Regions from separate parts of the Streptomyces sp. NPDC048411 genome, predicted to be linked through region 2. Evidence: riboswitches for the same ligand, from Rfam matches in the RefSeq annotation. Region 2 holds a riboswitch; each other region holds the start of a gene.
What was found. A riboswitch is a leader RNA that binds a small molecule or an ion and turns the genes downstream of it on or off. The one in region 2 is predicted to bind thiamine pyrophosphate.
Positions count from the first base shown of each region.

Region 1: linked by a shared signal. The riboswitch ahead of AB0915_RS21775 (thiamine ABC transporter substrate-binding protein) and the one ahead of thiO (glycine oxidase ThiO) in region 2 are both predicted to bind thiamine pyrophosphate.
Region 3: linked by a shared signal. The riboswitch ahead of thiC (phosphomethylpyrimidine synthase ThiC) and the one ahead of thiO (glycine oxidase ThiO) in region 2 are both predicted to bind thiamine pyrophosphate.

Region 1 is NZ_JBEZKL010000061.1:15,190-23,961, reverse strand. It holds gene rlmN (23S rRNA (adenine(2503)-C(2))-methyltransferase RlmN) at 317-1,423, shown strand; TPP riboswitch at 1,465-1,581, shown strand; gene AB0915_RS21775 (thiamine ABC transporter substrate-binding protein) at 1,655-2,776, shown strand; gene AB0915_RS21770 (iron ABC transporter permease) at 2,893-4,542, shown strand; gene AB0915_RS21765 (ABC transporter ATP-binding protein) at 4,565-5,590, shown strand; partial or broken gene AB0915_RS21760 (helix-turn-helix domain-containing protein) at 5,686-5,802, shown strand; gene AB0915_RS21755 (Rossmann fold nucleotide-binding protein) at 5,930-7,051, opposite strand; gene AB0915_RS21750 (hypothetical protein) at 7,317-8,501, opposite strand; gene AB0915_RS21745 (ATP-binding cassette domain-containing protein) at 8,483-8,772, opposite strand, start outside.
Region 2 is NZ_JBEZKL010000053.1:31,183-39,954, forward strand. It holds gene pknB (Stk1 family PASTA domain-containing Ser/Thr kinase) at 1-309, opposite strand, end outside; gene AB0915_RS20075 (thiazole synthase) at 433-1,227, opposite strand; gene thiS (sulfur carrier protein ThiS) at 1,230-1,448, opposite strand; gene thiO (glycine oxidase ThiO) at 1,445-2,653, opposite strand; TPP riboswitch at 2,651-2,763, opposite strand; gene AB0915_RS20090 (hypothetical protein) at 2,876-3,217, shown strand; gene AB0915_RS20095 (FAD-dependent oxidoreductase) at 3,246-4,499, shown strand; gene AB0915_RS20100 (peptide-N4-asparagine amidase) at 4,619-6,367, shown strand; gene AB0915_RS20105 (Rv2175c family DNA-binding protein) at 6,410-6,775, shown strand; gene thiE (thiamine phosphate synthase) at 6,903-7,556, shown strand; gene metF (methylenetetrahydrofolate reductase [NAD(P)H]) at 7,711-8,628, shown strand; gene AB0915_RS20120 (hypothetical protein) at 8,679-8,772, shown strand, end outside.
Region 3 is NZ_JBEZKL010000208.1:2,307-8,292, reverse strand. It holds partial or broken gene AB0915_RS36780 (IS110 family transposase) at 1-927, shown strand, start outside; gene thiC (phosphomethylpyrimidine synthase ThiC) at 936-2,726, opposite strand; TPP riboswitch at 2,719-2,852, opposite strand; gene AB0915_RS36770 (YibE/F family protein) at 2,923-4,260, shown strand; gene AB0915_RS36765 (SsgA family sporulation/cell division regulator) at 4,342-4,779, opposite strand; gene AB0915_RS36760 (helix-turn-helix domain-containing protein) at 4,881-5,651, opposite strand; gene AB0915_RS36755 (DUF5326 family protein) at 5,898-5,986, opposite strand, start outside.

The DNA of each region.
Region 1 (8,772 bases), on a different contig from region 2:
ACCCCAACCTGACCTGCGTTTTTATGAGTGAGGGTCCGTTGTCCGCAGGACGGCGGGCCTTCACTCGTCTGTCTGCGCGATGGTCCCGCCCTCGGCAGGCGCCGGCCTCCACGGGGGCAGTGGGCTGCTGTGTGCACCACGTGCGTGTCGTGCGATCGGTCACGGTCCGCGGGCGCGGCCGGGCCGTCTGTGAGCCGTCCGGGTCCGCCAGGGCGACCGGCAAGGAGCGCCGTCGATCGGGCGCGGTTGCACCCTGTCCCGCCTGAGCCGGCGACGACGGCTGGCACCACGGCGTGTCTGCGACACTGGAGGAACCATGCCTAAGCCCGGAGAACTCACTTTCGTCGCGCCCCGCGGAGCCAAGAAGCCGCCGCGGCACCTCGCCGACCTCACGCCCGCCGAGCGCAAGGAAGCCGTCGCCGCGATCGGCGAGAAGCCGTTCCGCGCGCAGCAACTGTCGCAGCACTACTTCGCGCGGTACGCGCACGACCCGGCCGAGTGGACCAACATCCCGGCCGGTTCACGGGACAAGCTCGCCGAGGCGATGTTCCCCGACCTGATGTCCGTGGTCCGGCACATCAGCTGCGACGGCGACACCACCCGTAAGACGCTGTGGAAGCTGCACGACGGAACGCTGGTCGAGTCCGTCCTGATGCGCTACCCGGAGCGGGTGACGATGTGCATCTCGTCGCAGGCCGGATGCGGGATGAACTGCCCGTTCTGCGCAACGGGGCAGGCCGGTCTGGACCGCAATCTGTCGACCGCCGAGATCGTCCACCAGATCGTGGACGGCATGCGTGCGCTGCGCGACGGAGAGGTTCCGGGCGGGCCTGCGCGGCTCTCCAACATCGTCTTCATGGGCATGGGTGAGCCGCTCGCCAACTACAAGAGGGTGGTTGGCGCGATTCGCCGGCTGACCGACCCGGAGCCGGACGGTCTCGGTCTTTCGCAGCGCGGCATCACCGTCTCCACCGTGGGCCTGGTGCCGGCCATGCTGCGCTTTGCCGACGAGGGCTTCAAGTGCCGTCTCGCCGTCTCGCTGCACGCGCCCGACGATGAGTTGCGGGACACGCTCGTGCCGGTGAACACGCGCTGGAAGGTACGAGAGGTGCTGGACGCGGCGTGGGAGTACGCGGAGAAGTCCGGCCGCCGGATCTCCATCGAGTACGCGCTGATCCGCGACATCAACGACCAGGCCTGGCGCGGTGACCTGCTCGGCCGGCTCCTCAAGGGCAAGCGCGTCCATGTCAACCTGATCCCGCTCAACCCGACGCCCGGCTCGAAGTGGACCGCTTCCCGGCCCGAGGACGAGAAGGCGTTCGTCGACGCGATCGCCTCCCACGGAGTGCCCGTGACCGTGCGGGACACCCGGGGCCAGGAGATCGACGGGGCCTGCGGGCAGCTGGCGGCATCCGAGCGCTGAGGCCGAAAGGGCCCGTGTAACCTGGGCCCGAAATCAACTTCATATTCCGACAGGGGAGCGCCACAGCGCTGAGAGTGCGGCACCGAGGACAGGTTGGCCGCAGACCCTCTGAACCTCGCCCGGGTCATTCCGGGTAGGAAGTTCGGTCATCAACTCATGCTGTTGCGCCCTGCCCGCTTCTCCAAGGGCAGGGCCGCGTCTCTTCCTGGTCAAACCCAGGAGGAATTCATAATGAGCACCACCCGCACCACGCGTGGGACCAAGCAGCTCGCGGCGACGGCCCTCGCCGCCGCGCTCGGCGTCACGGCAGTCGCCGGCTGCGGCAGTTCCGACGACTCGGCATCAGGGGCCGGTGACACGAAGGGCTCCGGCTCCAAGACCGTGACGCTTGTCAGTCACGACTCGTTCAACGCCTCCAAGGACGTGCTGAAGGCGTTCACGAAGGAGACGGGTTACACGGTCAAGGTGCTGAAGAGCGGTGACGCAGGCACTGCCCTCAACCAGGAGATCCTGACCAAGGGCTCCCCGCGCGGTGATGTGTTCTTCGGCGTCGACAACACGCTGCTCTCCCGTGCCCTCGACAACGGACTGTTCACCCCGTACGAGGCGAAGGGCATCGACCGGGTCGCGACCGATGCTCAACTGGACGCGGCCAAGCACCGGGTCACTCCGATCGACACCGGCGACATCTGCATCAACTACGACAAGAAGTACTTCGCCGACAGGAAGCTCGCGCCGCCGAAGACCTTCGACGACCTGGCGAAGCCCGCGTACAAGAACCTTCTCGTCACCGAGAACGCCGCGACCTCGTCGCCAGGTCTCGGCTTCCTCCTCGGCACCGTCGCCACCTACGGCGAGAACGGATACCAGGACTACTGGAAGAAGCTGAAGAGCAACGGCGTGAAGGTGGTCGACGGCTGGGAGCAGGCGTACAACGAGGAGTTCTCCGGGTCCGCGGGCGGCAAGAAGGCCAAGGCGGACCGGCCGCTCGTCGTCTCGTACGCCTCCAGCCCGCCGGTCGAGGTGCTCTACGCGAAGCCGCAGCCGAGCGAGGCTCCGACCGGGGTCGCGACCGGGACGTGCTTCCGTCAGATCGAGTTCGCCGGTCTGCTGAACGGCGCGAAGAACGAGGCGGGTGGCAAGGCGCTGCTGGACTTCCTGATCAGCAAGAAGTTCCAGGAGGACATGCCGCTCAACATGTTCGTGAGCCCCGTCACCAAGGACGCGAAGCTGCCGGAGCTCTTCACGCAGTTCGGCGCCACGGTGGACAGGCCCACCACCGTGGCCCCGGACGCCATCGCCAAGAACCGTGAGCAGTGGGTCCAGTCGTGGTCCTCGCTCGTAGTGAAGTAGCGAAGAGTCCCGTACGCGGTCCGGGCGCGGGCGGGAAAGGTCCGCGCGCCCGGGCCGGGCTCGCGGATCCCCGGCGCGTGGGGGCGTGGCGGGGGAGTGCGGTGCGGCTCGGTCTGATGGCTGTGCCCGTCGCGTTCTTCGCGCTGTTCTTCGCCTACCCTGTCGTCGCGATCGTCGGCCGCGGGCTGAAGGCCGACGGCGCATGGCAGTTCGGCCGGATCGGCGAGGTGCTGACCCGGCCGGACATCCTCGACGTCCTCTGGTTCACCACCTGGCAGGCCCTCGCGTCGACCGCGCTGACCCTGTTGATCGCGCTGCCCGGCGCGTATGTCTTCGCCCGCTTCGACTTCCCCGGCAAGCAAGTGCTGCGGGCGGTCGTCACCGTGCCGTTCGTCCTGCCGACCGTCGTTGTGGGGACGGCCTTCCTGGCGCTGCTGGGACGCGGCGGTCTCCTCGACGAACTGGCGGGCGTACGTCTCGACACCACGGTGTGGGCGATCCTGCTCGCCCATGTCTTCTTCAACTACGCGGTCGTCGTGCGGACCGTCGGCGGACTGTGGTCGCAGCTCGACCCGCGCCAGGAGGAGGCCGCCCGGGTGCTGGGCGCCGGGCGGTTCGCGGCGTGGCGGCGGGTCGCTCTGCCGGCCCTCGCGCCCGCGGTGGCCGCCGCCGGGCTGATGGTCTTCCTCTTCACGTTCACCTCCTTCGGGGTCGTACAGATTCTCGGCGGTCCGGGCTACTCCACGCTGGAGGTCGAGATCTACCGGCAGACCGCCCAGCTCCTCGACCTTCCTACGGCCGCCGTGCTGACGCTGGTTCAGTTCGCCGCGGTCGGCGCGATTCTGGCCGTGCACGCGTGGACCGTGCGGCGCGGGGAAACGGCGCTGAGGCTGGTCGATCCGGCGAACACCTCCCGCAGGCCGCGCGGCACCGGGCAGTGGGCGCTGCTCGGCGGGGTCCTGCTGACGGTCCTGGTGCTGATCCTGCTGCCGCTCGGCGTTCTCGTGGAACGTTCGCTGGACACCCCCGGCGGCTACGGCTTCGGCTACTACCGCGCCCTGCAGTCCGCGGAGGCGAGCGGCAGCACGTTCCTGGTCGCACCTCTCGAAGCGATCGGGAACTCACTGCAGTACGCGCTGGTCGCGACTGTGATCGCGCTGATCGTCGGCGGGCTCGCGGCGGCCGCGCTGACGCTCCCCCAGCCTCGAACAGACTCGGCCGGGGGGACCCCCCTGGCCGGGCGGCTGGTCCGGGGTTTCGACGCGCTGCTGATGCTGCCTCTCGGGGTGTCCGCCGTCACTGTCGGCTTCGGTTTTCTGATCACGCTGGACAGGCCCCCGCTGGACCTGCGGACATCGTGGATCCTGGTGCCGCTCGCCCAGGCGCTGGTCGGCGTTCCCTTTGTCGTACGGACGATGCTGCCGGTCCTGCGGGCGGTGGACGGGCGGCTCCGGGAGGCGGCGGCGGTGCTCGGGGCGTCGCCGCTGCGGGCCTGGCGCGAGGTCGATCTGCCGCTGGTGCGAAGAGCGGTGCTGGTCGCGGCGGGCTTCGCGTTCGCCGTGTCGCTCGGCGAGTTCGGGGCGACGGTGTTCATCGCGCGGCCCGACAACCCGACCCTGCCGGTGGCCGTGGCGCGGCTGCTGGGACGGTCCGGGGAGCTCAACTACGGGCAGGCGATGGCGCTCAGCACGATTCTGATGCTCGTGTGCGCGGTGTCGCTGCTGCTGCTCGAACGTATCCGCCCGGACCGGTCCGGGGAGTTCTGACGATGCTCGGGGTGTTCTGGACGTGCTGACACTGGAATCCGCCACAGTCCTCTTCGGGAAGCGGGCGGCGCTCGAAGCGGTGGATCTGAAGGTCGCGGACCACGAGATCGTCTGTGTCCTGGGGCCCAGCGGCAGCGGTAAGTCGACCCTGCTGCGCGTGGTTGCCGGACTGCACCCGCCGGACGGCGGCCGGGTGCTCCTCGACGGCGTCGACCAGGCCGGCGTGCCGGTCCACCGGCGCGGTCTCGGCCTGATGTTCCAGGATCATCAGCTCTTTCCGCACCGGGACGTCGGCGCCAACGTCGCCTTCGGGCTGCGCATGCACGGCGTCACACGCGGCGACCAGGACCGCAGGGTCGCCGAACTTCTCGAACTGGTGGGACTGCCCGGTGCCGAACGGCGGGCCGTCGCCGCACTGTCCGGCGGAGAACAGCAGCGCGTCGCCCTCGCGCGGGCGCTCGCCCCGCGGCCGAAGCTGCTGATGCTGGACGAGCCGCTCGGCCAGCTGGACCGCAGTCTGCGTGAACGTCTCGTCGTCGAACTGCGCACCCTGTTCGCCCGGTTGGGGACGACGGTGCTCGCCGTCACCCACGACCAGGGCGAGGCCTTCGCCCTCGCCGACCGGGTCATCGTGATGCGCGACGGGCGGATCGCCCAGGCGGGCACCCCGTTGGAGGTCTGGCAGCGCCCCGCCTCCGCGTTCGTCGCCCGGTTCCTCGGCTTCGACAACGTGGTGGACGCGACGGTGACCGGCGCCGCGGCCCGTACGGCGTGGGGGAAGGTGCCGGTGCCGGACGGCTCGCCGCAGGGCCCGTGCACTCTGCTGGTGCGCCCGGCGGGCGTACAGCTCGGATCCCCGGAGTCCGGGCTGCGCTGCACGGTCGGCGCGCGCACCTTCCGGGGCAACCATGTCGCCGTGACCCTTCATCCCGAGAGCGGACCGCTCCTGGAGGCGGAGTGCCCGCTGCGGGACACCCCTCAGGAGGGCGCGTCGGTGGGCGTGACCTTCGACGCATCGGAGACAGTGGTACTGCCCGCGGCGTTCTGAGGGCTGTCCCGTAGGCACAGCGCGCCCCGGCATGGCTGAAGCGGACCGGCTCAGCACCGTCTTAGCTTGCTCCGGCCGACCCGACGGGCCGCGCGATCCTCGCGCGGCTCGCCGCGGGCGAGGCCACAGTCACCGAACGTGCCGAGCCGTTCGACATGAGCCTGCCCGCGGTTTCCCGGCATCTGAAGGTGCTGGAGCGCGCCGGGCTGATCACGCGCGGCCGGTCGGCGCAGTGGCGGCCGTGCAGGCGGGAGGCGGCGCCGCTGGCGGACGCCACGCAGTGGCTGGACCATGACAGGGCGTTCCGGGAGAGCGATTTCGACCGCCTCGGGGAACACCTCAAGCAGCGGTCAGCCGGGCGAGTGCCTCGGGGGCCTCGTCCACCGTGTCGACCAGGGCGATACGGGACTCCATCGGCCGACCCGCGGCCAGCGTCCGCAGCAGTGGCCAGGCGGGCACTTCCTCCGTCCAGTGGGCGCGGCCGACCAGCACCATCGGGGTCGGTGTGCCGCGTGAGCCGTAATAGTTCGGCGTCGCGTTGTCGAAGACCTCCTGCACGGTTCCGGCGGCGCCCGGCAGGAAGACGACGCCCGCCGTGGAGCGGGCGAGCAGCCCGTCCTCGCGCAGCGCGTTGGTGAAGTACTTGGCGATGTGGTCCGCGAACGGGTTCGACGGCTCATGACCGTAGAACCAGGTGGGGATCGAGACCGAGCCGCCGCCGTCCGGCCAGCGTTCCCGCACGGCGAAGGCAGCCAGCGCCCAGTCGGTGACCGACGGGGTGAACGACGGGGCGGCGGCAAGGAGTTCGCATGCCTTGTCCAGCATCGGATCGGGATGCGGCGCCGCGTACGCACCGAGGTTCGCCGCCTCCATCGCGCCCGGACCGCCGCCGGTGGCCACCGTCAGCCCGCCGCGCGCCAGGGTCCGGCCCAGCCGGGCCGCGGCCGCGTACGCCGCGCTGCCGCGCGCGGTCGCGTGGCCGCCCATCACCCCGACCACCCGCGCCCCGGCGAGGATTTCGTCCAACGCGTCGGAGACCGCGTCGTCATGGAGCGCGCGCAGCATCGAGGCGAAGGCGTCGCCGTTGGCGCGGGTCCGCTGGAACCAGCGGTACGCACGGGCGTCGGGCGTCGCCTCGTAACCCCCCTCCGCGAGCCCTTCGTAGAGCGCGTCGGGGGAGTAGAGCAGGCCGCGGTACGGATCGAAGGGCAGCCCCGGCACGGGCGGGAAGACGAACGCCCCGTCGGCCCGCACCTTCGCCGCCGCGTCCGGCTCCATCCGGCAGCCGAGGAAGACCGCGCCGGACGTGTCCGTGGCGAACAGCGCGGCGCTGCGGTCCGTCAGATCGACGGACTGGACGCGGTGTCCGGCCAGTGACCCGCCGGCGATCACCGCGTCGAATTCGGCGAGCGACTCGATCTCGATGCCGGCTGCGGGAATGCTGTCGTCCTTGTTCTCCACGCTTTCATGCTACGTACCGGCCGGCGCGTACCGCTCCAGCCGTACGGTCATGTGCCCCCCGAGTGGGAGGTGGCACCGTGACGGACGTGGCGCCTGGGGTGGAGCGGGACGGAGTGGTGCGAACGCCCGTACCGTCGGGCCTGCCTCCTGCAGCCCTGCGTGGCAGCCGCCGTCTGGGCCGTACCGGGATCGTGGCAGTCAGCGGTGCCGTCACCGTGCTCGTCGGACTGTCTGTCGTGCCGGTCGTCGCGTCTGCCGACAGCCCTCAGCTGGTCAGCGGCAGCGCGGCCAATTCGGCGATCGCCCAGGTGATCGGGGCGAATACGACCAGCAGAATGCCGACCCGCAGGGTCGTCGCTGCCCGCAGCGCCGAGGCCGGCGCACCGAGCCGCAGCAGCGTCTGAGCCAGGTGGGCGCGGGCTTGCTTCGCCTCCAGGGCGGAGGTCAGCAGCGTCGCCGTCGTGCAGCCCAGTACGAGTACGGCGCCGAGCGCGGCGAGCGGGCCGAAGGGATGCGGACCCGTCCCGTACAGCGCGAACGCCGCGATCACCGCGGAGAGCACCGCGCAGACCACACCCAGCGGCCGGCCGATCCGGCGCGCCTCGTCCATCAGCACCCTTCCGGCCAGCAGGCGTACGGCTCCTGGACGCACCGCCTGCAGCAGCTGTCCGCAGAGGTGCGTCAGGCCGGGACCCGCCATGGCCAGACCGATTGCCGTCAGCGACCACCCCGCCAGCACCCACACCGGGGTGCCGTCGGGAATTCCCGGCAGGGGGAACGGGCTGGCCGCGCCATCACGGCTCGCGTACGCCTCGACCGCGAGACCGGCCGCTGTCAGCGCCACGCCCCACGGCAGTCCGGTCGGAGGAGCCGCCGGAGCCGGAATCTGCTCGTCCGGCACGATGTCCTGCGTGCCGTCGTCCGGCACGGCCGCCTGAAGCGGCCGGGTGCGCAGCGCCAACGCGCTCGCCGCCGCCGCGGCCACCGGCACCAGCGTCAGCAGAACAAGGGTCGCGGCCACCGGCAACGGGGCTCCTGCGCCCAGGGGTTCGGCCGCCGCACCGTCGAACGGCAGCCCGGTCAGATCGCCGCGCAGATGCACGAAGAAAAGCAGCGCCACCATCGACCCGAGGGTGCAGGACATGGCGGTGGAGACCGCGGCCAGCACGCCGAGCCGGACCGGCCCCAGACCGACGGCGGACAGCCCCGGACGCGGACGGGTGCTCGGGTCCGTACGGGCCACCGCGACCGCGAACTGCACGGTGGCGGCCAGCGGCACGAAGCACCACAGCAGCCGCAGCACCGAGGCGGTCGAGTAGGCCGGATGCGTCGACGCGTAGGCCAGGGTGCACAGCAGCAGGAAGCCGACCCCGGCTGAGGCGGCCGCGACCAGCAGCCGCCGCACCAGAACCAGCGGATGGGTACCGCGGGCTAGACGGAGAGCGAGCACGCCGCGCGGCCTTCCGTGTCGGACACCGCGGGCAGGGCGACGGTGGCGACGCGGCGGCCGTCCAGCAGCGGGACCGTGCGGTCTGCCAGCGAGGCGACCTCCACGTCATGGGTGGCGAGCACGACCGTGATGCCGTGCGAGCGGGCCGCGCTCGTCAGTGTCCGCAGCACGTGGGTGCGGTCCGTGCGGTGCAGCGTCGCGGTCGGCTCGTCGGCGAAGATCACCGTGGGTGAGCCGGCCAGCGCGCGGGCGACGGCGATCCGCTGGCGCT
Region 2 (8,772 bases):
CAGCGTGCAGCCCGCGACGTACTCCATCGCCAGGTAGACGTACGCCCCCTGGGCGCCCTGGTCGAAGACCGCGACCACATTGGGGTGGGCGAGCCTGGCCACCGACTTGGCCTCGCGGATGAAACGCTCGACGAACGAGGCGTCGGTTGCGAGCGCCGGGTGCATCACCTTGAGGGCGAGCACCCGGTCGAGCCGGGTGTCCATGGCCCGGTAGACCGTGGCCATCCCGCCCACGGCGATGCGGGCATCGACGCGGTAACGGCCGTCGAGCAGCTGCCCGACAAGGGGGTCCTGGAGGGTCTTATCCACGCAGCCGAGTCTACGAGCCACCGCGGACACGACCGACGGGCCGGGGCGATCCCGGGTCCGTACTGCAGCCGAGCCGTGACAGGGACATGCGCTTCAGCAGCGTACGGACCCGGGGACGCGCGCTCAGAACGCCGGCCGCTCCGGGTCCAGCACCGCCCGCCCCTCCACCGGCGAGGAGGCCTCGGCGAAGTGGCGCCGCGGGATCCGGCCCGCGCGGTACGCCAGTCGTCCACCGTCCACCGCGTGCCGCATCGCCGCCGCCATCAGCTCGGGCTCCTGCGCCCGGGTCACCGCCGACGCCAGCATCACCGCCGCGCATCCCAGCTCCATCGCGAGGGCCGCGTCCGAGGCGGTTCCGGCGCCCGCGTCGAGAATGACCGGCACCCGGGCCTGCTCGACGACCAGCTGGAAGTTGTGCGGATTGCGGATGCCGAGACCGGAGCCGATGGGGGAGCCGAGCGGCATGATCGCCGCGCATCCCACGTCCTCCAGTTTCCGGGCGAGCACCGGGTCGTCGCTGGTGTACGGCAGGACGGTGAACCCGTCGTCCACCAGAGTCTCCGCGGCGTCCAGCAGCTCGATCGGGTCGGGCAGCAGAGTCCGCTCGTCGGCCACGACCTCCAGCTTGACCCAGTCGGTGCCCAGCGCCTCGCGGGCCAGCCGGGCGGTCAGCACGGCCTCGCCCGCGGTGAAGCAGCCCGCCGTGTTCGGCAGGACGCGGATCGAGAGGCGTTCGAGAACGGAGAGGACCGAGCCCTGCACGGTCGGGTCGAGGCGGCGCATCGCGACGGTGGTCAGCTCGGTGCCGGACGCCGTCAGGGAGCGTTCGAGCACGTCGAGACTGGGCGCCCCGCCCGTTCCCATGATCAGCCGGGAGCCGAACGTGGTGCCGCCGAGGGTGAAGAGATCGTCGGACATGGTCAGCCTCCCTGGACCGCGGTGAGGACTTCGATCCGGTCGCCGTCGGCGAGGGCGGCGGCCGACCAGCGGCTGCGCGGGACGACGGTCTCGTTGAGAGCCGCGGCGACCCCGGAGGGCGCCTGCGTGAGAGTCGCCACAAGGGTCTCCAGGGTGGTGCCCGCGGCGATCGAACGGGGATCGCCGTTCACGGAGACGGTGAGCGGACGGGAGTCGGTCATGCGGGCTGCTCCTGACGTACGGAGGCGGAGGGCGGTACGGCGGCGGGTGCGAATCGTCCGGGGGCGAAGGGGCGGGCCACGGCGGGCAGCTCGCCGGTGGTCAGCAACTCGGCCATGGCGTCACCCGTGACGGGGGTGAGCAGTACGCCGTTGCGGTGATGGCCGGTGGCGAGGTGGAGGCCGGGCAGGGCGGTGGGGCCGAGCAGCGGGGCGTTGTCGGGGGAGGCGGGGCGAAGGCCGGCTCGGGTCTCGGTGAGCGGCAGTTCGGTGATGCCGGGCACCAGCTCGTGGGCGTCGCGCAGCAGCTTGTACACCCCGCCCGCCGTGACGGTGGTGTCCCAGCCCATCTCCTCGCTGGTCGCGCCGACGACGAGCTCGCCGTTCTCGCGCGGGACGAGATAGACATGGCTGCCCCGGACCATGGCCCGCACGGTGCGGGTGAGGAACGGTGCGTAAGCGGCGGGCACGGCCAGCCGGAGCACCTGTCCCTTCACGGGCCGCACCGGGGGGACGACGTCGTCCGGCAGCCCGGCGAGCCGCCCGCTGAGGCTGCCCGAGGCGAGTACGACCTGGTCGGCGGCCAGCTCCGTACCGGCCGCGAGTACGGCTCCGGTGGCCCGGCCGCGTGCCACCCCGAGGCGTTCCACCCAGTCGCGGTGGAAGACCACCCCGGCCCGTTCGCAGGCCGTCAGCAGAGCGGCGGCCAGCCGGCGGGGATCGACCTGGTGGTCGCTGTCGACCCGCAGACCGCCGCGCACGCCCGGCGCCAGCATGGGCTCCAGTCGGCGGCACTCACGGCCGGTGAGCCACTCCGACCCCAGCCCCGAACGCTGCTGCAGCGCGTGCAGCTCCCGCAGATGGGCGCGGTCGTCGGAGTCCAGGGCGACCGCCAGGGTGCCGCAGGCGCGGAATCCGATGTCCTGGCCGCTCGCCGCCGCCAGTTCGGCCGCGAATGCCGGGTAGCGCGCGGCGGACGCGACGTTGAGGCCGAGCAGCATCTGCTCGCCGTAGTGGAGTTCGGTGACGGCGGCGAGCATCCCGGCCGCTGCCTGGGCGGCCCCGCCGCCCGGTTCGGGGTCGACGACCGCGGTGCGCAGACCGCGCTGCGCAGCCCGCCAGGCGGTCACCAGACCGATGATCCCGCCCCCGATGACGAGGACGTCGGATCCTTGTGCGGATACGGATGTGTTCCCGGAAGAACGCATGGGCGTCCAGCCCCTCCCTTCGCCGGCATGACCCGGATCAGGTACGTACGGTCGGAGGCCGCCCAGCCTCCCTCTCAGCCCGGTGCGTCCGGGCTCCCGCGAGTGTCTTACGGTGGCCACCCTAGTGCCCCTCCCGGCAGGCTCTGCCCCGTCGCGTAGGGCAAACATGGCCGGTCACGGCCCTGGACCCCATCCTCCGGACCCTGTAAGGGAGCAGCCACCGTGGCTCGTTCGCTCGACGGACTCGTCCTCTCGCCGGTCGCCGACCAGGCGCCGGGCCAGGTCGGCACCCGTACCCGCTTCACGTACCACGAGGAGGACGGCCGGATCTGGGCCGAGTACGCGGGCGGCGACGTGGTCCGCGGCCATCTCGTCGGCACCAGGACCGCCGATCGGCTCGACTTCCGGTACGTCCAGTTGAAACAGGACGGGACGACATCCTCCGGACACTGCCTCTCCACCGTCGTCGACCTCGCCGACGGCCGTGTGCGGCTGGACGAGCGGTGGGAGTGGGAGTCGCAGGAGGGCAGCGGGACGAGCGTGGTCGAGGAAGTGTCTAGCTGACGGGGTGTCAGGTGTTTAAGGTGGACAGGTGAGCGAGCAGCAGACTGAGCAGCCGGACCGGCGGACCGAGCGCCGCATCGTCATCGTCGGTGCGGGCATGGCCGGTGTGCAGACCGCGGTGGCCCTGCGGGAACAGGGCTTCGCCGGCCCGGTCACCCTGATCGGCGCCGAACCCCACCAGCCCTACGACCGGCCGCCGCTGTCCAAGGCGGTGCTGCTCGGCGAGGCCGAGGACTCTGCCTTCGACATCGACTTCGAGGCGCTCGACATCGAGCTGCAACTGGGCCGCGACGTGATCGGCCTCCGGTCCGAGGCGCATGAACTGGACACCCCGACGGGCCCCGTCCCGTACGACGTCCTGGTCATCGCCACCGGCGCCGAACCGGTCGAGCTGCCGGGCTCCGAGGGTGTGCGCGGCGTCCATCTGCTGCGCACCCTCGACGACGCCGCACGGCTGCGGCCGGTCCTCGGCGAGCAGCACACCGTCGTGGTCGTCGGCGCCGGATGGATCGGCGCGGAGTTCGCCACCGCGGCCCGTGCCGCGGGCTGCGAGGTCACCGTTGTCGAGGCCGCCGACCGGCCGCTCGCGGGCGTCCTGCCCGCCGAGGTCGCCGCTCCGATGGCCCGCTGGTACGGGGAGAGCGGCGCGGAACTCCTCACCGGTGCCCCGGTGGCCCGCATCGAGCCCGGCCGGGTGGTCCTCGCCGACGGCCGCGCACTCGCGGCCGGAGCGGTGGTCGTCGGGATCGGCGCCCGGCCCGCCACCGCCTGGCTGGCCGGCTCCGGCATCGCGCTCGGACCGGACGGATCGGTGACCGCCGACGAAGCGCTGCGAACCTCGCTGCCCGATGTGTACGCCGTCGGGGACTGCGCCTCCTTCCCCTCCGCGCGATACGGCACGCGCCTCCTCGTCCACCACTGGGACAACGCCGTCCAGGGGCCGCGGACCGCCGCCGCCAACATCATCGGCGCCGGCTCCCGCGGGGCGCCGCAGCCGCTCACGTACGACCCCGTGCCGTACTTCTGGTCCGAGCAGTTCGACCGGTTCGTGCAGTACGCGGGCCATCACGGGGGCGCCGACACCCTGCTGTGGCGCGGCGACCCGGACGGTCCCGCCTGGTCGGTGCTCTGGCTGCGGGACGGCGCGCTGGTCGCCGTCCTGGCCGTCGGCCGGCCGCGCGACCTGACCCAGGGGCGCAAGCTCATCGAGGCGGGGGCGCGGCTCGATGAGGTGCGGGCGGCCGATCCCTCCGTGCCGCTGAAATCGACGGTACGTCAGTAATGGCCTCCCCCTGAAGGGGCCGGTGGGCAATCTCCGCTATGCGGACACCTCTTGGCTGCGGGGCGAAATTGGTGCAGTGTGCAGCTTTTGGATCACCGACCCTCTTCCGAAGGATGTGCATGTCCCCCTACCGATGGGTCCGCGCCCTGCGCGGAATATCCGTGGCGGCGGCCTCGATCGCCCTCATCGGCGCCGCAGTTGCCGCCCCGGCGTACGCAGGTACCGCCCCCGCCCCCGGCTCCAACCCGGCCGTCGCCTACCAGGACCCGGTCGACGCGCTGCCGCCGGTCTCCCGCCCGGACACCGAGCACTGCGCGGTGACGGCCGTCGAGCACGACTTCGGCTACACGCTCGGCGGGCCGCCGTACACCACCACGCTCACCCCGCCCGCCCGGTGCGAGGGTCCCTGGAACAAGGTCGTCCTCGACTGGTCGGGCAGCGTGAAGGGGCGTCAGTACGACCGCCTCGCCGCGGTGTTCGTCGGCGGCGCGGAGGTGTTCCGCACCAGTACGGCCGAGCCCGACGACGACGGCATCAGCTGGCACGTCGCCAAGGACATCACCGAGTTCGCGCCGCTCCTCAAGGACCCGCAGAAGCTTCAGCTGGAGCTCGGAAACGTTGTCAACGACACGTACACCGGCGTGTACCACGTGAAGCTGACGATCACGTACTACCGGGCCGACCGGCGCCACCCGGCCGCCACCACGGCCGACCGGATCGTCCCCCTGGGCAACACCGCCTCCACCGACGCCCCTTGGCTGAGCGTCGGCAAGGGCGGCTCCACCAGCACCGACGTCACCTTCCCGCGCAATCTGACCGGCGCGCGCCTGCAGGTCTACGCACGCGGCGGCGGCTGCGACGAGCAGTGGTTCGACGCGGTCCCCAGCGACCTCGCGGCCACCGCCCCCGACTACCTCTGCGGCGGCGGCCCCTACCGCGAGGTGCAGGTCACGGTGGACGGGCGCCCCGCGGGCCTCGCCCAGCCGTATCCGGTCGTCTACTCCGGCGGCATCGTGCCGACCCTGTGGCGGCCGGTCCCGGCCATCGACCAGTTCCGGACCGAGGCGTACGACATCGACCTCACCCCCTTCGCGGGCGAACTGGCCGACGGCCGGCCGCACGCCATCGGGATCACTCCGTACGGCGCGGCCGACACCTGGATCGTCGACGGTTCGCTCTTCCTCGACACGGACGCGCACGCGTCACGTACCAGCGGCCAGGTGACCGTCAACACGCTCACCGGCACTCCCGCCGTGAAGACCGTTCAGACCCCGCGTGAGGACGGCTCCACCCACGTCTCCGTGTCGACCGGCCGCTCGTGGAAGATCTCGGGCTACGTCCAGACCTCGAAGGGCCGGGTCACCACCACCGTCGAGCAGGAATTCGCGTACACCAACACGGACACGGTCTCCAGGACCGGGCAGCAGCAGACGGTGCACCAGCGCGACCACGGCGCCACCACGGTGACGACCAGGACGGGCGGGCGTACCAGCGCACAGCGGCACGCCTGGTCCTACCCCATCGACGTCGACATGGACATCCCGGTCTACGGCGACTACAACAACTACGACCTGAGGGCCGCCGTCACCCAGCGCCGTGTGCTGATCGACACCTCCCGGACGGGCTCCGCGCGCGTGTGGCGCACGGACGCCGTCACGGACGACACCGTGGACTCGACCGGCAACCTCGCCCGCACGGGCGGTGTGGTCACCGCCGCGGACGGAGCCTCGGCCGAGAAGTACCGGGGCACCACCGACACCGGGGCCTGCTACTCGCGTGTCCTGGAGTCCGCCCACGGCTGGATCACCAGCGACCAGGAGTCCCGTTGCCGCGTCGCGGACGTGGTTCGCGAGGCCCTGAAGGGATGAGTCCGGGTATCGGCTGTCAGTGCGGGATGGCAGGCTTGTCCTGTGACCGAGATTGACGCAAAGATCGATGCTCTTGTCCCTGCCTGGCTCCACCTCCCCGACATCGCAGAAATGTTCGATGTCGAGGTGACGCGCGTGCGGCAGCTGGTCAAGGAAGGCCAGCTCATCGCCGTACGACGTGGTGAGAACCGGGCGCTCCAGGTGCCTGCTGCCTTCATCGACGGCAACAAGGTGGTCAAGGGCCTCTCCGGCACCCTGACGCTCCTGAGGGACGACGGCTTCTCCGACGAAGAGATGCTGGAATGGCTCTTCACCCCTGACCCGACCCTGCCGGGTACCCCCGCACAGGCGCTGAGCGAGAATCGCGGCACGGAGGTGAAGCGCCGCGCCCAGGCGCTCGCCGTCTGACCGGGACGACCGTACGCGGGGTACGGGCCGTGCGCCTCTGCGCGGCCCGTACCGCCGCATCGAGCCGCCCCGCCGTACCGCTTCGCGCCACCAGCAGTACCGCTCCGTCCCAAGGGGGAACCGCACCATGCCCACGCCTCGCGCGCTGCTGTCCGACGCCCGGCTCTATCTGTGCACGGACGCCCGCAGGCGCGAGGGTGACCTCCCCGAGTTCCTCGACGCCGTGCTCTCCTCCGGCGTCGACATCGTCCAGCTGCGCGACAAGGGCATGGAAGCGGCCGAGGAGCTCGAACACCTCGCTGTCTTCGCCGACGCCTGCAGGCGCCACGGCACGCTCCTCGCGGTGAACGACCGGGCCGATGTCGCCCATGCCATCGGCTCGGATGTGCTCCACCTCGGCCAGGGGGACCTGCCCGTGCCCGCCGCCCGGGCCATCATCGGCGGGGACGTGGTGATCGGCCGCTCCACACACGCCGAGTCCGAGGTCGACGCGGCCGTCGCCGAGCCCGGCGTGGACTACTTCTGCACCGGACCCTGCTGGCCCACCCCGACCAAGCCCGGCCGGCACGCCCCGGGCCTCGACCTCGTGCGGTACGCCGCCTCGCTGGGCCGGACGCGCCCGTGGTTCGCCATCGGCGGGATCGATGCGGACAACGTCGACGAGGTGCTGGACGCGGGGGCGCGCAGGGTCGTGGTCGTACGGGCCATCACCGAGGCCGATGACCCGGCCGCGGCCGCCGCCGGGCTCGCGAAGCGGATCAGGGCACGCGCTGACGTCTGACAAGTACGTCAGGAATGCCGCGAGCATCCATGTACGGCCGGGTCCGCCCGGAGACTGCGCGAAGAGTGTCCGAGGGCTGGACAAACCACCAGTCAATTCGGGCAATTGCCGCTGGGCTGGTCGAGACACCCTCGCGCCCTGGTTAACCTTCAGTATGGCCCTTGGCACTCCTTCTACCAGGACAGATCACGCACCCACTGTGCGTGAGCTTCTCGCGACCGGCAAGACGTCGTATTCGTTCGAGTTCTGGGCACCCAAAACCGAGAAGGGCGAGCGGAATCTCTGGAATGCCCTGCGCCGTGTCGAGGCAGTGGGGCCGAGCTTCGTCTCCGTGACGTACGGCGCCGGCGGTTCCACCCGGGCGGGGACGGTGCGGGCCACCCAGCAGATCGCTGCCGATTCCACGCTCACCCCGGTCGCCCATCTGACCGCCGTCGACCACTCCGTCGCCGAACTCCGCAACATGATCGGGCAGTATGCGGACGCCGGAATCAGGAACATCCTCGCCGTGCGCGGCGACCCGCCGGGCGACCCGATGGGCGAATGGGTCGAGCACCCGCAGGGTGTGCGGTACGCGGCCGATCTCGTCCGGCTCATCAAGGAATCCGGCGATTTCTGTGTCGGCGTCGCCGCATTTCCCGAGATGCACCCGCGCTCGACCGACTGGGACACCGACATCCAGCATTTCGTGGACAAGTGCCGCGCCGGCGCCGACTATGCGATCACGCAGATGTTCTTCAATCCGGACGACTATCTGCGTATGCGTGACCGAGTGGTTGCTGCGGGTTGCGACACGCCGATCATCCCCGAGGTCATGCCGCTCACCAGCGTCAAGCAGCTGGAGCGGTTTCCGCAGCTCAGCAACGCGTCGCTGCCGTCGTCGCTGAAAGAACGCATCCTCGCCGTCAAGGACGATCCCGCCGCTGTACGCTCCATTGGGATTGAGTTCGCGACGGAGTTCTGCGCGAGGCTGCGCTCCGAGGGTGTGCCCGGACTGCACTTCATCACGCTCAACAACTCGACGGCGACGCTCGAAATCTACGAGAATCTCGGACTGCACAAGCAGTCGTGACCGGCCGTACCCGCCACGACCCGGGGCGGTGGCCGTAGAAGGGGGCGGGCATGGGCTGGACGGTCCTCTACATCGCGTTCGGCATCGTGGCGTTGTGGCTGCTCGGCGAGGTGCTGCTGCAGTACAAGGCGCGCCTTCGCTGGC
Region 3 (5,986 bases), on a different contig from region 2:
GTATCGGCCGGCTACCGGGGCACCGGCAAGACCGACGCCAAGGACGCCATCGTCATCGCCGACCAGGCCCGGATGCGCCGCGACCTGGCCGTTCTGCGACCGGACGACGAGCACGCCATCGAGCTGCGGGTCCTCACCAACCGCCGGGCCGACCTGAACGCCGACCGGACCCGCCGGATCAACCGCCTGCGTGGTCAACTCACCAGCATTTTCTCCGCGTTGGAGAGGAGCCTGGATCTGGGCAACGTCGGCCCGCTGGTCCTGCTGACCGGGTACCAGGCCCCGGCCGCCCTGCGCCGCACTGGCCGCAAGCGGCTGGAGACCTGGCTGCGCAACCGCCACGTCCGCGGCGCCGAAGCCCTCGCCACAGCCGCCCTGGAAGCGGCCGAGCGTCAGCACACCGCCGTCCCCGGGGAGAAGATCACCGCGCAGGTGATCCACACCCTGGCGAAGGAGGTGATGGGCCTCAACGAGCAGATCGCGGAGATCGACAAGCTCATTGCGGCCCGGTTTCGCGAGCATGAGCTCGCCGAGGTGATCTCCAGCATGCCCGGCATCGGCTCGCTGCTGGGTGCCGAGTTCCTCGCCGCCACCGCCGGCGACATGAGCCGCTACGGCACTGCCGACCGCCTGGCCAGCCTCGCCGGAGTCGCCCCGGTGCCCCGCGACTCCGGCAACGTCAGCGGCAACCTGCACCGCCCCCGGCGCTACCACCGCGGCCTGCAACGCGTCTTCTACACCTCCGCGCTCATCAGCATCCGCAGCTGCGACGCCTCGCGGCGCTTCTACGAACGCAAGCGCGCCGAAGGCAAACGACACACCCAGGCCGTCCTCGCGCTGGCCCGGCGACGAGTGAACGTCCTGTGGGCCCTGATACGTGACAGAAAGTGCTTCCAACATGAACTCTCGGTCACAGCGGCAGCTTGACAACCTCATTAGGAGGTGAGCGGGAGGTACACCCGGTTGCCCGCGGCCGCGAATTCCGCCGACTTCTTCATCATGCCCTCGGCGATCTCGGCCTCGGTCGCCGAGGGCTCGTCGCCGCCGAACTGCTCCGAGATGCTTCGGCTGATCTTCATCGAGCAGAACTTCGGGCCGCACATCGAGCAGAAGTGGGCCGTCTTCGCCGGCTCGGCCGGCAGCGTCTCGTCGTGGAACTCCCGTGCCGTGTCCGGGTCGAGTGCCAGGTTGAACTGGTCCTCCCAGCGGAACTCGAACCGCGCGTCCGACAGGGCGTCGTCCCAGTCCTGCGCCCCTGGGTGCCCCTTGGCGAGGTCCGCAGCGTGGGCGGCGATCTTGTAGGTGATGACACCCGTCTTCACGTCGTCCCGGTTGGGCAGGCCCAGGTGCTCCTTGGGCGTGACGTAACAGAGCATCGCCGTTCCCCACCAGGCGATCATCGCCGCGCCGATGCCCGAGGTGATGTGGTCGTACGCCGGGGCGATATCGGTGGTCAGCGGGCCGAGCGTGTAGAACGGCGCCTCCTCGCAGATCTCCTGCTGGAGATCGATGTTCTCCTTGATCTTGTGCATCGGGACATGGCCCGGGCCCTCGATCATGGTCTGGACGCCGAACCGCTTGGCGACCGAGTTGAGCTCGCCCAGCGTGCGCAGTTCGGCGAACTGCGCCTCGTCGTTGGCGTCGGCGATCGAGCCGGGGCGCAGTCCGTCGCCCAGCGAGTACGTCACGTCGTACGTCGCGAGGATCTCGCAGAGCTCCTCGAAGTTCTCGTACAGGAACGATTCCTTGTGGTGCGCCAGGCACCACGCGGCCATGATCGACCCGCCGCGGGAGACGATCCCGGTCTTGCGCCGAGCGGTGAGCGGGACATACGGCAGCCGCACGCCGGCGTGGACCGTCATGTAGTCGACGCCCTGCTCGGCCTGCTCGATCACAGTGTCCTTGTAGATCTCCCAGGTCAGCTCCTCCGCCCTGCCGTCGACCTTTTCGAGGGCCTGGTAGAGGGGCACGGTGCCGATCGGCACAGGGGAGTTGCGCAGTACCCACTCGCGGGTGGTGTGAATGTTGCGGCCGGTGGAGAGATCCATGACCGTGTCGGCGCCCCACCGCGTCGCCCAGGTCATCTTCTCGACCTCCTCCTCGATGGAGGAAGTGACCGCGGAGTTGCCGATGTTGGCGTTGACCTTCACCAGGAACCGCTTGCCGATGATCATCGGCTCGGTCTCCGGGTGGTTGACGTTGGCCGGCAGGACCGCCCGGCCGGCCGCGATCTCCTCGCGTACGACCTCGGGTTCGACGTTCTCCCGGATCGCCACGTACTCCATCTCCGGGGTGATCTCGCCCCGGCGGGCGTACGCGAGCTGGGTGACGGGCTGGCCGTCGCGGCTGCGGCGCGGACGGCGCGGACGGCCGGGGAAGACGGCGTCGAGGTTGCGCAGTCCGCCGCGCGGCGAGGTATGCCCCAGCCCGTCGTCCTCGGGGCGGACGGGGCGGCCCACGTACTCCTCGGTGTCGCCGCGAGCAGTGATCCAGTTCTCCCGCAGGGGTGCGAGACCGCGCCGTACGTCGGTTTCGGTGGCGGGGTCGGTGTACGGCCCCGACGTGTCGTACAGCGTCACGTCCGTGCCGTTGGTGAGGTGCACCTTTCGGACCGGCACCTGGAGGTCCGGGCGCGAGCCCTGGACGTATCCCTTGTGCCAGCCGATGGACGTGCCGGCCTCGTCGCTCTGGTTCGAGGCAGGCGTGCGTGCGTCCGATGTGGTCATGAGACCTACTCCCTACGCCGGCATTACCCGGTAACAGGTTCGGCGGTCGGCGCAGCCTGTCCCGTACGGATGTACGGATATCAGCGCCCTCTCAGCCCGGTGCTCCGAGCTCCCGCGTGTGCAAAGGTGCCACCACGCTAGCGCCTGTTCCGGCGTGCTGGACAGAGGGCCTGTTCCTTCTTGCGATGATCGCCCGGTGACGTCCCTTCAGAGCGCCCCCGGATCGCAGGACCATCAGCACGGGCATTCGCACAGCCATGGCCCTGCTGCGCCGGTCTCCACACATCTGCGCAAGGTCATCGCGGCCGTGCTGATCCCGTTCGCCACCGCGGTCGTTGTCGGCCTGGTGGTTCTCTGGCCGGGCGGTGCGCCCGATCACGAGCGCACCGGTGTCGGTTTCGACCGGCAGACCCAGCAGGGCAAGGTGGTGAGCGTCGACATGGTCGACTGCAAGGACGTGAATGCCGCGCAGATGCCGGTCACGGGCGGCACCACGACGCCATCGGGGGACGCGGGCGCCGGTCAGGAATCGGGGCTGTGCGAGAAGGCCACGGTCGAGGTGACGACCGGGCACGACAAGGGGCGCACGTTCGTCGAGATCGTGCAGCCCGACGCCCCTCGGCAGTTGCGCGAGGGTCAGGGCGTGGTTGTGGCGTACGCCCCCGACGCGCCCCATGACCTGCAGTACTCCGTGACGGATGTGAACCGGAAGTTCCCGATGGCGCTGCTGGCCGGGATCTTCGCTCTCGCAGTGGTCGTCGTCGGCAGAATGCGCGGGTTGATGGCGCTGGTCGCGCTCGCGGTGTCGTTCGCCGTACTGACCCTGTTCATCCTCCCCGCGATCCTTCAGGGGTCGAATCCGCTGCTCGTCGCGGTCGTCGGGGCCAGCGCGATCATGCTCATCGCGCTCTACATGTGCCATGGCCTGACCGCACGTACCTCGGTCGCGGTCATCGGCACCCTGATCTCACTGCTGCTGATCGGGCTGCTCGGTTCGCTCTTCATCGGCTGGGCGAGCCTGACGGGGAACACAGACGACAACACCGGTCTGATCCACGGCCTCTACCCCCACATCGACATGAGCGGCCTGCTGCTGGCCGGCGTCATCATCGGTTCGCTCGGTGTGCTCGACGACGTGACGGTCACCCAGACGTCGGCGGTCTGGGAGCTGCACCAGGCGGACCCGACCATGGGTGCACGAAAGCTGTACCGGGCAGGGATCAGGATCGGTCGCGACCATATCGCCTCGGTGGTCAATACGCTGGTGCTCGCCTACGCAGGCGCCGCGCTTCCCCTGCTGCTGCTGTTCTCGATCGCGCAGAGCAGCGTGGGGACGGTGGCCAACAGCGAACTCGTGGCGGAGGAGATCGTCCGGACGCTGGTCGGCTCGATCGGACTGGTCGCCTCGGTGCCGGTGACGACGGCGCTCGCGGCACTGGTCGTCTCCGCGGACCGCACAGGGCTCGGCGCGGAAGCAGGAGCTTCGGCACCCGTACGGGTCGGGAGGGGCCGGCGTCGCAGGGCGAGGCATTGAGCAAATCGACGCGAAGCACATATCACCCGTTCGGCAGATACGGCGTTCGATCGGACGGTAGGCCGTCCGCGCAGTTCTGCCTCAGCCGGCGTTCTGTTCCTTGGCCAGGATCCGGCCCAGCGCCTCTTCCAGGCTGCCCTCGAAGTCACTCAGCGTGCACTCCTGCCCGAGGGGCACGAGCTTGTCCGTGCGGTCGAGAAACGCGACGAGTGGCGCTGTACCGGCCCTGAACAGGGCGCGATCCGTCCCGACCTGCAGCCGGATGTGTACGTCGGAGAGTCCCTCGGGCTCCGTGGGACTGATGTGAACATCGCCGTCGCCGCTGGGGCTGTTGAGGCCGTCCAGCAGCAGCTCACGGCCGAAAGCCCAGGTGACGGGGGCGTCGCCGGGCAGGTGGAAGGTCATCCGGATCGCATACGGATCGCACACCTCGTACCGGAGTTCCACCGGGATACGGAATGAGAGCTCCTCGGAAACGAGAAAGCTCATCATGACCTCAGCTTGAACCGACTCGCGCATCGTCCAACCCCGCAGTAGTTGAATCTGGCCAGGAATGATCCCCCATGGCCCTATTGACGCCATCGTGGTGCACGCGATAGCAGATCACAAGGAGTGATTTTTCAGATACTGATAGAGAACACGAACGAACGCAAGAGGCTTGCCACTTCGCCGCGTAGCCGTTCGACTGCGGGGAGCAATCGATCTTCCTGCTCGAGAGGCATGGAAATCGCCATGGCGGCTGCAGTGAATCCGGCCGTGATCGGGATGGCCGCGCAGACCGTTCCCAGGGCGTACTCCTGTCGTTCGATGACAGGTTCCATCCGCTCCAACGACCTCAAACGCTCAAGAAACGCCGGTCGGTCCCGCATCGAATAGCGGGTGAGAGGCCGCACAGGGTGACGGTCCAGATGGTCCTCACGGGCCTTCTCGTCGAGCTGGCTGAGCAGACACTGACCGAGCGCATGGGCATGTCCGGTCTCCCGGAACGAGGCCCACTCGTCCACCGCTGGAGCCGCGGGGGTGTCGGCGACCGCGATGAGTTCGATCTCACCGTCGCAGTAGACGGCGCAGTAGACCGGCGCACCGATGATGTCGCGCCAGCGGGCCAGCGACTGGGTCATTCTGCTGCGACGATTCTGCAGACAGCCGTCGTCGACGAGCCTCTCTGCGGCAGTGCCGAAGAGGAAAACACCGTTCGCGCGGCGCAGGTAACCCTCATGGGTGAGGGTGCGCAGCAGGTGATAGGCGGTAGGAAGAGGAAGTCCCGCTTCCCGTGCGAGCTGCTTCGCGGGCGCCCCGTCCCGATGGGCGCCCACAGCCTCCAACAGCCTCAACGCCCGCTGAACCGAACCAATCAACGTCGGAACAGCGGTGCTCGATGCCGTGGTCAAAAGTCACCCCCAGGCATGGCGACGGGCGGTCGGCCCGTCCGTGGGGGCCGCCCCCACGGTCCTGCCGCAAACCTGAGGTCCGGAGACCGGACGTATGCACAAACCACTGGGCACAGCGGTGACGGGCAGTTAATTCCCAGGCGGCGGCAGCGGACTGCCACTGTATAGGCCGCATAAGCAGGGGGCGTCGTTTCGTCCTGCGCTTAGCTCAGCTGGGCTAATTGCCCGACTGCTGACCGCCCGCCCCTACCAGTCGCCGCGCGAGGACGAGGAAGACATGAACTTCCGTACGACGAAAACGAGGCCACCGACCAGGATGACGAACACCAGGACCT